DNA from 2 places in the Natronogracilivirga saccharolytica genome. Region 2 is predicted to be linked to the other one. Evidence: riboswitches for the same ligand, from Rfam matches in the RefSeq annotation. Region 2 holds a riboswitch; the other holds the start of a gene.
What was found. Region 2 has a riboswitch for thiamine pyrophosphate ahead of NATSA_RS12350 (TonB-dependent receptor). Riboswitches for the same ligand answer to the same signal wherever they lie in the genome.
Positions count from the first base shown of each region.

Region 1: another riboswitch for thiamine pyrophosphate. It lies ahead of thiM (hydroxyethylthiazole kinase); the one in region 2 lies ahead of NATSA_RS12350 (TonB-dependent receptor).

Region 1 covers NZ_JAFIDN010000014.1:15,061-21,109, reverse strand. The annotation lists gene thiL (thiamine-phosphate kinase) at 1-489, opposite strand, end outside; gene thiE (thiamine phosphate synthase) at 486-1,145, opposite strand; gene thiM (hydroxyethylthiazole kinase) at 1,135-1,935, opposite strand; TPP riboswitch at 2,087-2,182, opposite strand; gene NATSA_RS14050 (saccharopine dehydrogenase family protein) at 2,317-3,498, opposite strand; RNA gene ssrA (transfer-messenger RNA) at 3,777-4,149, shown strand; gene NATSA_RS14040 (helix-turn-helix transcriptional regulator) at 4,400-4,723, opposite strand; partial or broken gene NATSA_RS14030 (type I restriction-modification system subunit M) at 4,908-6,049, shown strand, end outside.
Region 2 covers NZ_JAFIDN010000010.1:111,918-117,966, reverse strand. The annotation lists gene NATSA_RS12370 (M14 family zinc carboxypeptidase) at 1-636, shown strand, start outside; gene NATSA_RS12365 (serine hydrolase) at 652-2,568, shown strand; gene NATSA_RS12360 (DsbA family protein) at 2,622-3,281, shown strand; gene NATSA_RS12355 (vitamin K epoxide reductase family protein) at 3,286-3,726, shown strand; TPP riboswitch at 3,788-3,883, shown strand; gene NATSA_RS12350 (TonB-dependent receptor) at 3,977-6,049, shown strand, end outside.

The DNA.
Region 1 (6,049 bases), on a different contig from region 2:
AGATGAGCGCAGCTTGAGTCCGGGTGAGTTGGTTTTTCCCGAAACCAGAATATTGATCACCATATGCTTTTGTGATCGCGTGGTATCACCTCCAAGCAGCCGGACCCCGTGCTGTTTTGCCAGATCTTTCATACCCGAGAAAAACTGCTCGAGCCATCCGATGTCATTTTTCTCCGTCAGCCCGATGGACAGCCAGGCGTATTCCGGAGTGCCCCCCATGGCGGCGATATCGCTCAGATTGACGGCAAGTGATTTATGCCCCAGATCCTCCGGTTCAATTTTGTCGAGAAGGAAATGCGTTTCTTCGATGAGCATGTCGGTCGTGATCAGATCAAGACGGTCATCTTCCCGCGGGATAACCGTACAATCGTCGCCGATTCCAAGCAGATCGGAAGTGGGCTCATCAAACCAGGTCTGAATTTTGGAAATCAGTCCAAACTCGCCGACTGCCTTGAGCGGATGTTCCGGTTTGGATGTTTTTGTTGTCATTGGGTGTGGTTGTATTTGGTTTCAGTAACGATCTGATGCAGCTCTCTGGCAGATGCCAGAGGATTTTCGGAAGCACAGATTGCCGATACGACGGCCACTCCATCGGCTCCGGCCATCAGGGTTTCAGATATGGTATCCGTGTTCATGCCGCCGATCGCTACGAGGGGTCTGCCGGTTAACCCGCGCAGTTTTTGCATCCCTTCAATGCCCCAGGGTTTTCCCGTATCCGTTTTGGTAGGAGTAGCAAAAATCGGGCTGACTCCGTAATAGTCGACATCCAGCCGCTCAGCATCGTCAAGATCCTGCCAGGATTCCACCGAATATCCGATGACAGCGTCCGGACCCATTATTTTTCGGGCAGTGACCGGATCCATGTCGTTGTGACCCAGGTGAACACCGTCTGCGCCCACTGCAAGGGCTACATCCACCCGGTCATTTATAATGAGGGGGACCGGGGTTCCTTTGAGAAGGGCAAGGATGGCCTTGGCTTCCCGGATCATGGCGGCCGTGGATGCTGTTTTTTCCCTGTACTGGACGACGGTTACGCCGCCTTTTACCGCTTCTCCCACGGTGCGTACCAGATTCTCCCGGCCGGTCATGCCGCTGTCAGTGACGAGGTAGAGGTTGTAATCAGGCTTTATCGATTCAGGCTTCATCAGCATGTACCATTTTTGACAGCGTTTCCTGATCGAGTGAGGAGAGGGTGTCAAGCAGGGCGGCCTGCATGCTGCCGGGTCCCTTGCTGTACAGTGCTGCAATTTCACCGGCAATACCAAAGGTGATCATCGCGTGGGCCGCGGCCGCAGCAGGGTCATCATTCACCGCACAAAAGGCGCCTGTGAAAACAGAGGCCGTACAACCCATTCCCGTGATCCGGGACAAGAGTTCGTGTCCGTTGTGCACGCGGATGTGACGGTCCGGTGTGATGATGTGATCGGTTTTTCCGCTCACGGATACGGTGACGCTGTATTTGCCGGCCAGATCGCGGATGGCATCGAATGCTTTATCGGCTTCGTCCGTGCTGTCCACCCCTTTGGTTTGTCCGCCGGCCGGAGTTAGCGCAAGTATTTCGGAGGCATTGCCGCGCAATACACTCACACCACCGGCACCGAGAAGCTCATGGGCAGTCTTTGTGCGATAGGGTGTGGCACCGGCACCGACGGGATCCAGTACGACAGGTTTTCCTGCTTCGCGTGCGGCATCAAGCGAAAGGTGCATGGCATCAACCCAATGCGGACTAAGTGTGCCGATATTCAGCACAAGGGCACCCGAAATGCGGGTCATGTCGGCGGCTTCCTCTTTGGCATGAGCCATAACCGGTGAGCCTCCAAGCGCCAGCAGGGTATTGGCAGTCGTGTTCATCACGACATGGTTGGTAATACTGTGAACAAGCGGAGCTTGCGTCCGGATGGCATTGAAGTTCTGAATCAGCAGATCGTTATTCATAATAATATCAGTGGTTTGGTTTGCAGAGTAAGTTGATATCGTTTGTGTTGTTCATCAGGGGCGTCGCCGGATCAGTGTTGAGAGACATATCAGGGTTTAGATCAAAAAAAAACCATACATCCCTGTGCGCTGATGCTGCCGGAAAAGGATATATGGTTTGATATCCATTCCCTTCGCCGGCATTATCCGGATCAGGTTTATGAGGGTATGCTCTCAGCCGCTGAAAACGGCACCCCTATGGTAAATTGGTAAATCCAAAATGTGATGTTACCACTAAGTAACAAGCACAATCATGCAATCATTCATTTACAAGGTTTCAGAACCGGGCACTTCCGCAGACCGGGTTTATGCGCAACCGGCCCGGGTGACCGGGAGGCCGGCTCATGCACTGCTGTCGTGTATACTGATTTCGATGCCGTACTGCTTCATGGCATCGAGAAAGGACTCTGCCGGCACAATCTGTTCCGGCGGATGGACACCGGGACGGGCACTGATTTCACCCCGTGCAAGCATCAGGGCAATATGCGCTGTTGGCAGAGCCGTGCAGCTCATAACCGCGGAATGACCGTCATCCGGATGGTACTCATAGGTCAGTTCATATGTCCGCCTGAGCTTTTTACTGTTGCCGCCTGATCCGTTTTGCCCGTCGATAATTACTTTCGCGAGTACAATATCGGGCAGATTCTCGGGAATCCGCTTTCGCAGTTTGCGGATCAGAAAATCTTTGTAAGTCATGCTTGTGCCGATATCGATGATACGGTCATCGGCGAGTCCCAATTCGATCAGCGCCTGCATGACACTGTGATTTCCGCGGTGACGGATGGTTTTGTAGGAGAGGTTGCTGACCGAGCCCTGAAGGGTGTAGGCCAGGGTGCTTATGTGCCCGCCGGTGTAAAAGGTCTCGAGGGCCGTCATTTCCGGGCGTGATTGAAAAGTAATGGGCTCCAGTCCGCTCATTGGCTCAAGATCGACGGGCCGTCCGTCGCGAACAGCCAGCACCGGTGGAAGATGTTCACTCAAAAAGGCTTCGGCAGAAAAGCTGAGATGATGATTCAAAGGCGGATGAGGATTGACCGGCAGACCACCACTCATCATTTCAATGGATGAGACCGTTTCGAACTGGCGGAATCCGTTCATTGCTATAATATTCAGGAGTCCGGGAGCCAGTCCGCAATTGGGCAGAATGCAGCTGCCGTTTTGCTCAGCCTGTTTATCGAGCTTTCGCTGCATTTCAAAGACCTTGTCATTGCCTCCGAGATCAAGAAAGTGACTTCCGGTTTCGATGGCAATTTTGGTCATCTCAAGGTTGTACTGATACGGGAGTGCGGATATCATCACATCAAAGCCATTAACGAGTGTGATGATAGATGAGCGTTCCTGCATTCCCACGCGGAATGTGCGTAAGCGGGAGAGGGAAGGGTGACCGGAGAAGCTTTCCTTCAGCTCATCAAGAACGGCTCCGTTGCGGTCCAGTACGACCAGGTTTTGTACCTCTTTGTAATCCATCAAAACCCTCGTGATGGCCGAGCCGGCAGGACCGGCACCGATAACGGCAATTTTCATGTGTTTATAATTTTTGATTTCTCAGATTCCGATTATCGTCAAGATACAAAACTGACAGCATTATTTAGTCCAGGGAGTATGCCGGGCAGGAGGGCATGTCGTTTTCCGGTTTTGAATGGGCCGGGCGGGCCGCAGCCAGATACGATACGCGCAGCCGGTATCGTTACACTTGTGTAACACAGGCCGTAACCGGTGCCGGCAGTAAAGGCTAATACCGGTATTGATTACGGTGTGATATGTGCTTATTTTTAGGTTTCGTCTGAAGCAATACCCGAACAGGGGGTGACATGGCTTCGACGGGGTGAGCGCAGTCACAAGTTGCATGCCGAGTTTCCGTCGCGGATTCTCGTAAAAAAATCGGTGGCACTTTAAATGTAAATGCTGACAATACTCAGTATCGAATGGCTGCCTAACAGCGCCATTCCGTCCTCCTGGCGGTTTTCTTGCCAACTGCCTCTGAGGGCGCCAAATCAAGGCAAGATAGGGTAACGTCCCGGTCGGTGGCGTTATCCGAAACCTGACCCGGCCTGGCCTGAAGACAGCCTCGTTGCCCGGCGACCCTTCAGGTGAGATGATATAGGGCAACTAAGCATGTAGAAGCTTGATGGTTCGTCATCTCGGACCCGGGTTCAATTCCCGGCACCTCCACTTGTATTATCAATAACAGCTTGTGAGCCATCAGCTTGCAAGTTGTTATTATTTATTGGTACCAATATTGGTACCAATATACTCTGGATTTTTTAACTGTCTGCTTCCAGGGCTTCAAAAAAAACTTTTTTTCAGAGAGTCATTATTGTCATCCTTGTCAGGACCAGATGAATCTGACAGTTCGTGAGGTTCTGATCGGTCCATTATTTTGTAATTGAAGCAAGCCCCTTCCGATTTGACACTCTTCAGCCGTTCAGCTGTCAGGATTTCTTCTATTTTGCTCCAGCCATTCTTCGATGTCTGTATTATACCACCCCACGGTTCTGGGTCCAATTTTGACCCTATCAGGAAGTCGCCCTACATTTTCCATTCTCCATAAGGTTGATCTTGATACTGCTAACATCTTGCAAAGCTCATTGGGACGAATAATATATTTTTTCGGCATTCCGGGATGCTGTTTTGGCTCCCGGTTCTGTTTTGAAGCTTTGATTTCATCCATTACCTCTACAAGCTCTTCCCGGACTACTGTCCGCACCTCTTCTTGTATGACTTCTCGGATATACGTTTCAAGGTTCATAAGCTCTCTGTTTTTTTGAGGATTCTCTTGTTGAGTATCAATTATAAATACTTCGTGGCTTTTCGAGAATAAATTATCAGGAGAAAGAAGGTGATTTTATACTTCTTGCCGTTCGCTTCCGAGTAGCATAAATTGTCCTGCTGAATCATTTTCACGGAAGCAATAATCAAGGAGATACTTTTACATGTCCCCTGAGACACATTCACAAATGGCCAATTTCATCTGGAGTATCTGCAACCTGCTCCGGGGGCCGTATAAACGCAACGAATACCGAAAGGTCATTCTGCCGTTGACCGTAATACGCCGGTTTGACTGCATCCTCGAACCGACCAAAAAATAAGTATTAAACGAATTCGACAAATTGAAAGGCAAGAGCGAAAACATTATCCGCTCCCGGCTGACTCATGTTACCGGCTCCAGATTCTACAATACATCCAAACTCGATTTCCAGAAACTGCTGGATGACCCGAACAGTCTGGCGACCAACCTGAACAGCTACCTGCACGCCTTCTCGCCGAACGTGCGTCAGATCATGGAACGGTTCAGCTTCTCTGATCATATCGAGCGGCTGAATGAAAAGAACCTGCTATATGAGGTGATCAAATCATTTGCGGCGATTGACCTCTCCCCGGGGCGGATTGACAACCTTCAGATGGGATACATATTCGAAGAGCTGATCCGGGTTGGAGCCGAACAGGCTAATGAAGAAGCCGGAGAGCACTTCACGCCCAGGGAAATCATCCACTTGATGGTTGAGCTGCTGCTGACCAATGAGGATGACCTCGGCGAGCCCCATGTCGTCAAAAAAATCTTTGACCCGGCATGCGGTACGGGGGGTATGTTATCCATGGCGGAACAATATATCCGGGAGCTTAATAAGGACGCCCAGCCATACCTGTACGGCCAGGACTGGAACGATGAGGCTTTCGCGATCTGCAAGTCCGATATGCTGCTCAAAGGGGAAAACGCCGAGAACATCAAGCCCGGTGACAGCTTTTCCGATGATGGTTTCAAGGAAGAGACCTTCGACTACATGATGGCCAATCCGCCGTTCGGTGTGGAGTGGAAGCAGCAGAAGCAGTTCATCGAAAAAGAACACAAGACCATGGGTCATGATGGCCGGTTCGGAGCCGGGCTGCCACGGATCAATGATGGCGCCCTGCTGTTCCTGCAGCATATGATTTCCAAGATGGAAGATCCGAAGAAAGGCGGCAGCCGCATCGGAATCGTTTTCAACGGATCACCTCTGTTTACAGGCGATGCCGGCTCCGGAGAATCGGAGATACGCCGCTGGATCATCGAAAATGACTGGCTTGAGGGAATCGT
Region 2 (6,049 bases):
GATCCCGAAAAGCAGTACATACGCAAACTGAACTATCTGCTTCTGCTGGAGTCGTTCCGCTCCATTGCCGGTACCACCTACGAATCTCACACTGTCGAGCAGTACGAGGATATCCCGCCCAACCGGTTTCGCCTGCACAGCGCCATCTTCCGGAATGTGACCATGCCGTTCAAAGAGCACGAATTTGAGCTTGATCTGGCTGTCAACCGCTCCGAAGTCAACATCAACGGAGCCACCGATTTTTACAAACGGGGCACGATCAGTGAAGTCGGGGACTTGTCCACCTTTGACGGCTATGAGGAGTTTGACGCTTCCGGACTCCGGGTGGATTCGGGCAAGGTGTATCCCGATACCTTTGCCACCGAAGATGATCTGGCGGCGGTCGATCCGGTGTCGCTCATGCGGGATGGATACACGGCTGTCAGGGTGGAAGAGCTCCCGGAAGGGCGCCACACGGATTTCCCGCTCAACCTGATTGGTCCGCGCGGACGGCAGCCTGCAGGACCAAAAATGGGACGGGTTGCCAATCTGGCGCTTTATCGCGGCGATGAAGTGGCCTATGTGGTTATCAACGGCTTTGTGGTGGATGTCATGGAGCCGGTTCCGGATGTCGGCAATGCCCTGATTTTCCGCTAATTCAAATCAGAAATCATGAACTCCTTTATATATCCGCTCTGCATTGCCGTTGCTTTAGCCATGCCGGTGATGATGATGGCCTGCCATCCGGCTGATGGCAGCGAAGATGCAAAGGGCGCCAACGGTGAAGATGCGCCGAAGTCACTCACGGAGCTCGAGGAGCACATCCGCACCCTCATCAGCAGCTCCGAAGGAACCTACGGCGTTGCATTCATCGACGTCGATGAGCCCGATTCGGCAGTTTTTGTGAATGCCGACGAGTGGTTTCATGCGGCGAGCACCATGAAGACACCGGTCATGATCGAAGTCTACCGTCAGGCAATGGACGGCCGTTTTGATCTCGATGACACGCTTCCCGTCAAGAACGAATTTGTCAGCATAGCCGATGGCAGCACCTATGAGCTGAGCATCGACCGCGACGGTGGCGATGCCCTGTATGAGCACCTGGGTTCGGAAATGGCCATTCGAGAACTGGTCTATTCCATGATCGTGCGAAGCGGAAACCTGGCCACAAACCTGGTCATCGAACATGTCAATGCCGACAGTGTCAACCGCACGATGCAAAAAATCGGTGCTGACGGCATCCGCGTGCTTCGCGGTGTGGAAGATATGCCCGCATTTGAGGCCGGAATGAACAATGAGACCACAGCCCGCGGCATGGCTGTAATGTACCAGCGTCTTGCCGAAGGTGCCATTCTTGATGAAGACGCCCGGGAGGAAGTGATCTCCATTCTCAAAGATCAGCACTACCGCAACATGATCCCCGCCGGACTGCCCGATGAGGTGGAAGTAGCGCACAAAACGGGTTCGATCACCGGAATCACGCACGATTCGGGGATTGTTTTCCTTCCGGACGGACGCCGTTACGTGCTGGTCGTTCTGTCCAAGGATTTGCCGGAACACGCAGTCGGGCATCAGACAGGGGCTGAAATTTCGCGCAAGGTGTATAACTACATGACATCACGAACATCCGGAAAGGCGGATCGCGGGACGGCATCGAAACCCATTGCCGGTGACCCGCTGAAGGGACGCATCGTGGCGGTGGACCCGGGACATGGCGGGACAGCTGACTATGACGACTACCGGGTTGGTCCAGCCGGTGAGCGGGAGGAGTGGATCAATCTCCGCGTGGCCCTCAAGCTGCAGGAAATGCTTGAAGAGCGGGAAGCAAAAGTACTGATGACCCGCACTGAGGATGTTGAGGTGGAACTTGAGGACCGCGCCCGGCTGGCTGTTGAAAATGATGCCGACGTTTTCCTGTCGGTGCATCACAACGCCACTGCCGATCCGGAAGTCAACTTTCCGATCGTCTATTTCCACGGCAACGCCAGTGAAAACCGGGCCTCGGTCGAGCTGGCCGAAATCATGGGAAAGCAGATGAACAGGCACCTTTTCGGCGGTGAAGCCCCGGTAAGCGTCGTCTCCGACCACACCATCTTTCCGTCAGCAGGAACCAATGTGCTTCGAAACTCCTACGGCATTCCCGGCGTCATTGTCGAAGCCTCCTTTTTCACCAATCCGGAAGAAGAACAGCGCCTCAAAGATCCCGGTTACAACCGGCTCGAGGCCGAGGGCTATGTACGGGCACTGGAGGAGTATTTCAGCCGGCGGCGACCCGAAATCCTGGAAAAAAACAGCAAAGTCAGTGTTCCGGAGTTTGAGGTTTTTCAGGAAGCGGACCGTATGGATGAGGTCGCTCTCAAATGGAAAGAGGATTATCGCGAGGGGCTCCGGCTGATGGAGCATGACGCAGGGTTTGAAGACGCCCTTGAACTGCTTACCCGCTCAGCCCGTTCCTTTCCGGACTCCTGGGTGGCCGGGAAAGCACATGCCGCCCGGGCCGATATTAAAGAACGCCTGGGAGAAAATGAAGAGGCTGAAACAATACGACTGCGAGTAAGCGAGTTTTACATTAAACCCTCAGTTAAATAAGCCCGTTTTTTTGTACTTTTAGAATTCATTACTTACCATTTAACCAACTATTTATGAGTAAACGATTTGCGCTTTGGGGCGGACTTGTTGTCGGACTTGCTGCCGTTACACTGGTGATGTTCCGGATGGCCGATGATGAATCTGCAGCGCCTGAAACCACTGCTGCGGGTGCCGGCAATTCGGTAAACGAAGAAATTCTTGAACCGCGTCAGGATGACTGGATCAAGGGCAATCCCGACGCCGGTGTGATTGTTGTCAAATACAGCGATTTTCAGTGTCCGGCTTGCCGGTTCTACGCTTCCATGGACGACCGGCTGAGTGAAGAGCTTGGCGATGATGTGCTGTTTGTCTACCGACATTTCCCGCTCAGGAACTTCGAGCACTCCCGTCTTGCTTCGCGCTATGCCGAGGCCGCCGGACGTCAGGATGCTTTCTGGGAAATGCATGACCTGATTTATATCAATCAGCAGCAGTGGTCACGGGGTGACGCAGAATCCATTTTCCGGCAGTTTGCCGATTCCATTGAACTGGATATGGATCAGCTGGATGAAGACCTCCAGGATCCCGAACTCTCCGATCGTATCGAGGCGGATTACGAAGACGGTCAGGAACTGGGCGTCCGCTCTGTACCCTCTCTGTTCATTAACGGCGAAGCTGTCGAGAATCCCCGTTCGCTGGATGATTACCGGGATCTGATCATTTCATACCAGTAGTATTATGAGCAAAGATTCCGTGTTCTATATGGTGATTGCATTTGTAGTGATTGCAATTGTCGGCTTTGCCGATGCGGTTTATCTCACAGCTTCACATTATTTGGGCGGAGTGCCTACCTGCACGGTGATTGAGGGCTGTGATGAAGTGGCCCTCAGCGAATACGCAACAATCGGTCCGGTTCCCGTCGCACTGATGGGCGTGCTGTTTTACACACTCATGCTTGTAGCCGGTGTCGCCTGGCTGGATATACGCAAGGCAGCCGTATTCTACTATTTGCCATTCGTAACGGTTCCCGCCTTTTTCTTTTCCCTGTGGCTGGTCTACCTCATGTTTTTTGTCATCGAAGCATTGTGCATCTTCTGCCTTGTTTCGGCCGGGACCACCACCCTGCTGATGATCCTGTCCTTTTTCCTGCATGCCAGGGCAAAAGCGGAAACGGTCTGACCCGAAAGCAAAAACCGCTGGCTTAAGGTGATTATGATGCGTATATTATGCACTTGTCAACCATACAGGTTGGGGGTGCTTGTACGCACGAGCTGAGATCATACCCCGATCACCTGAACCGGATAATACCGGCGTAGGGAAACCTGACCGATTGCAGCTTTTTTTTAACTACAGTCTGTCATCGGAAAGCAGCTCTCCTGTTGTACAGCGCCTTCAAATTGAAGAATCATCCGAAAAATTTGGAGGAGCTATGAAGTCATTCATTACGATTTTCTTCACTTTTGTACTTGTCGCGGGATCTTCCGCATCGTTTGCACAAAGTATCACCGGAACCGTTCGCGATGCCCAGACCCGTGAACCGCTGCCGGGTGCCGCCATCATTCAAAGCCAGACGGATCACGGAACCACATCCGGCAGTCAGGGCGAATTTGAACTCGAGCTCAGAGAAGACGGAGCCGGCACAATTGAAATCCGCTACGTTGGCTATGAAGCGGCTCAGGTTCAGGTGAACTGGTCCGGCAAGCGTGAAAAAAACATCAGCCTGGTACCGGCAACCATCATCAGTGACGAAGTTCTGGTCGAAGCATTCCGGGTCGATGAACGTGCGCCGGTTACCTATTCCAACGTCAGCCGCGAAGAGATCCGGGAACGAAATCTCGGTCAGGATGTCCCTGTTCTGCTGGAAATGAGTCCGTCTGTGATCAGCTCGTCGGATGCCGGGGCAGGTATTGGTTACACAGGTCTGCGGATTCGCGGCGTGGATCCGCAACGAATTAACGTTACCGTCAACGGTATTCCGTTGAATGACTCCGAGTCCCACGGCGTCTTCTGGGTCAACATGCCCGATTTCGCATCATCGGTAGAGCAGATCCAGATCCAGCGCGGAGTCGGAACGTCGGCACACGGACCCGCCGCATTCGGGGCCACGGTGAACCTTCAGACCACCACGCTGCAGTCCGATCCCTACGGAGAAATCAACAGCAGTGCCGGCTCGTTCAATACGTTCAAGAACAACATCCGCACGGGTACCGGACTGATGAGCAATGGCTGGGCCTTTGATGGACGTCTGTCCTCCATCCGGTCCGACGGATATATTGACCGCGCATCTTCCGACCTTCGCTCGTTTTTCCTGTCCGGCACCAGGCACACCGATCAAAGCCTGCTCAAACTGAACGTTTTCTCCGGTCAGGAAGAGACCTATCAGGCCTGGTACGGTGTTCATGAAGACCAGCTTGACGAAAACCGCAGGTTCAATCCGGCCGGAATGTACACCGGGCCGGACGGGGAGACACGTTTCTATGACGATCAGACCGACAACTACACCCAGACGCATTACCAGCTTCATTATTCACGCAAAATCTCGGACCGCTTATCCGGCAACCTTTCCCTTCATTACACCCGCGGTGCCGGATATTATGAGGAATTCCGGGAGGGCGACGCTTTGACGAGTTACGGTTTCCAGCCGGTTTCGATCGGGCAGGAAACGGTAGAGAATACGGACCTGGTGCGGCAGCGCTGGCTTGACAACCATTTCGCGGGTGCGACGTTTTCGGTGGATTACAAGGGTGGAGAGAACTGGCAGCTCACCTTTGGCGGCGGACTGAACCACTATGACGGGGATCACTTCGGGAAAATCGTGTGGACAAGAGTGGCGAGTCCGGCAGAACTGGGTGATCGCTATTATGACAACAAAGGAGAAAAAACGGACGGAAACCTGTATGCCAAAGCGATGATTGACCTTACCGAAAGGCTGAGCGCTTTTGGTGACATTCAGGTCCGGGGCATCCGGTACACGCTCGATGGTATCAACAATGACCAGCGTATCCTGGACGAGACTCATGATTTTCTGTTTGTCAATCCGAAAGGCGGGATCACCTATGATCTCGGTGAGATTGGCCGCGTGTACGGATATTTCGGAATTTCGAGCAAGGAGCCGGTCCGTCGTGATTTCACGGATGCCACGGAAAACTATCAGCCCCGTTTTGAGACGTTGTACAATACAGAAGCCGGCTACCGGGGAGGATGGGACCGGCTGCAGTTCGGGCTTAATGCGTTTTTCATGTGGTATGACAATCAGCTGATCAATACCGGCGATATCAACGACGTCGGGGACCCGGTCCGGACCAATGTTCCCGAAAGTTACCGCGCAGGTGTCGAGCTGGAGGCGGCATTCCGCATCAGCCGGTCGCTTCAGTGGAACGGGAATGTGACGCTGAGCCGGAACCGGATTCCGGAGTTTGTCGAACGGATCGACCGTTTTGATGAAAACTGGGTGTTTGTCGGCCAGGATGAAATTCGCCACGAGAATACCGACATTGCGTTT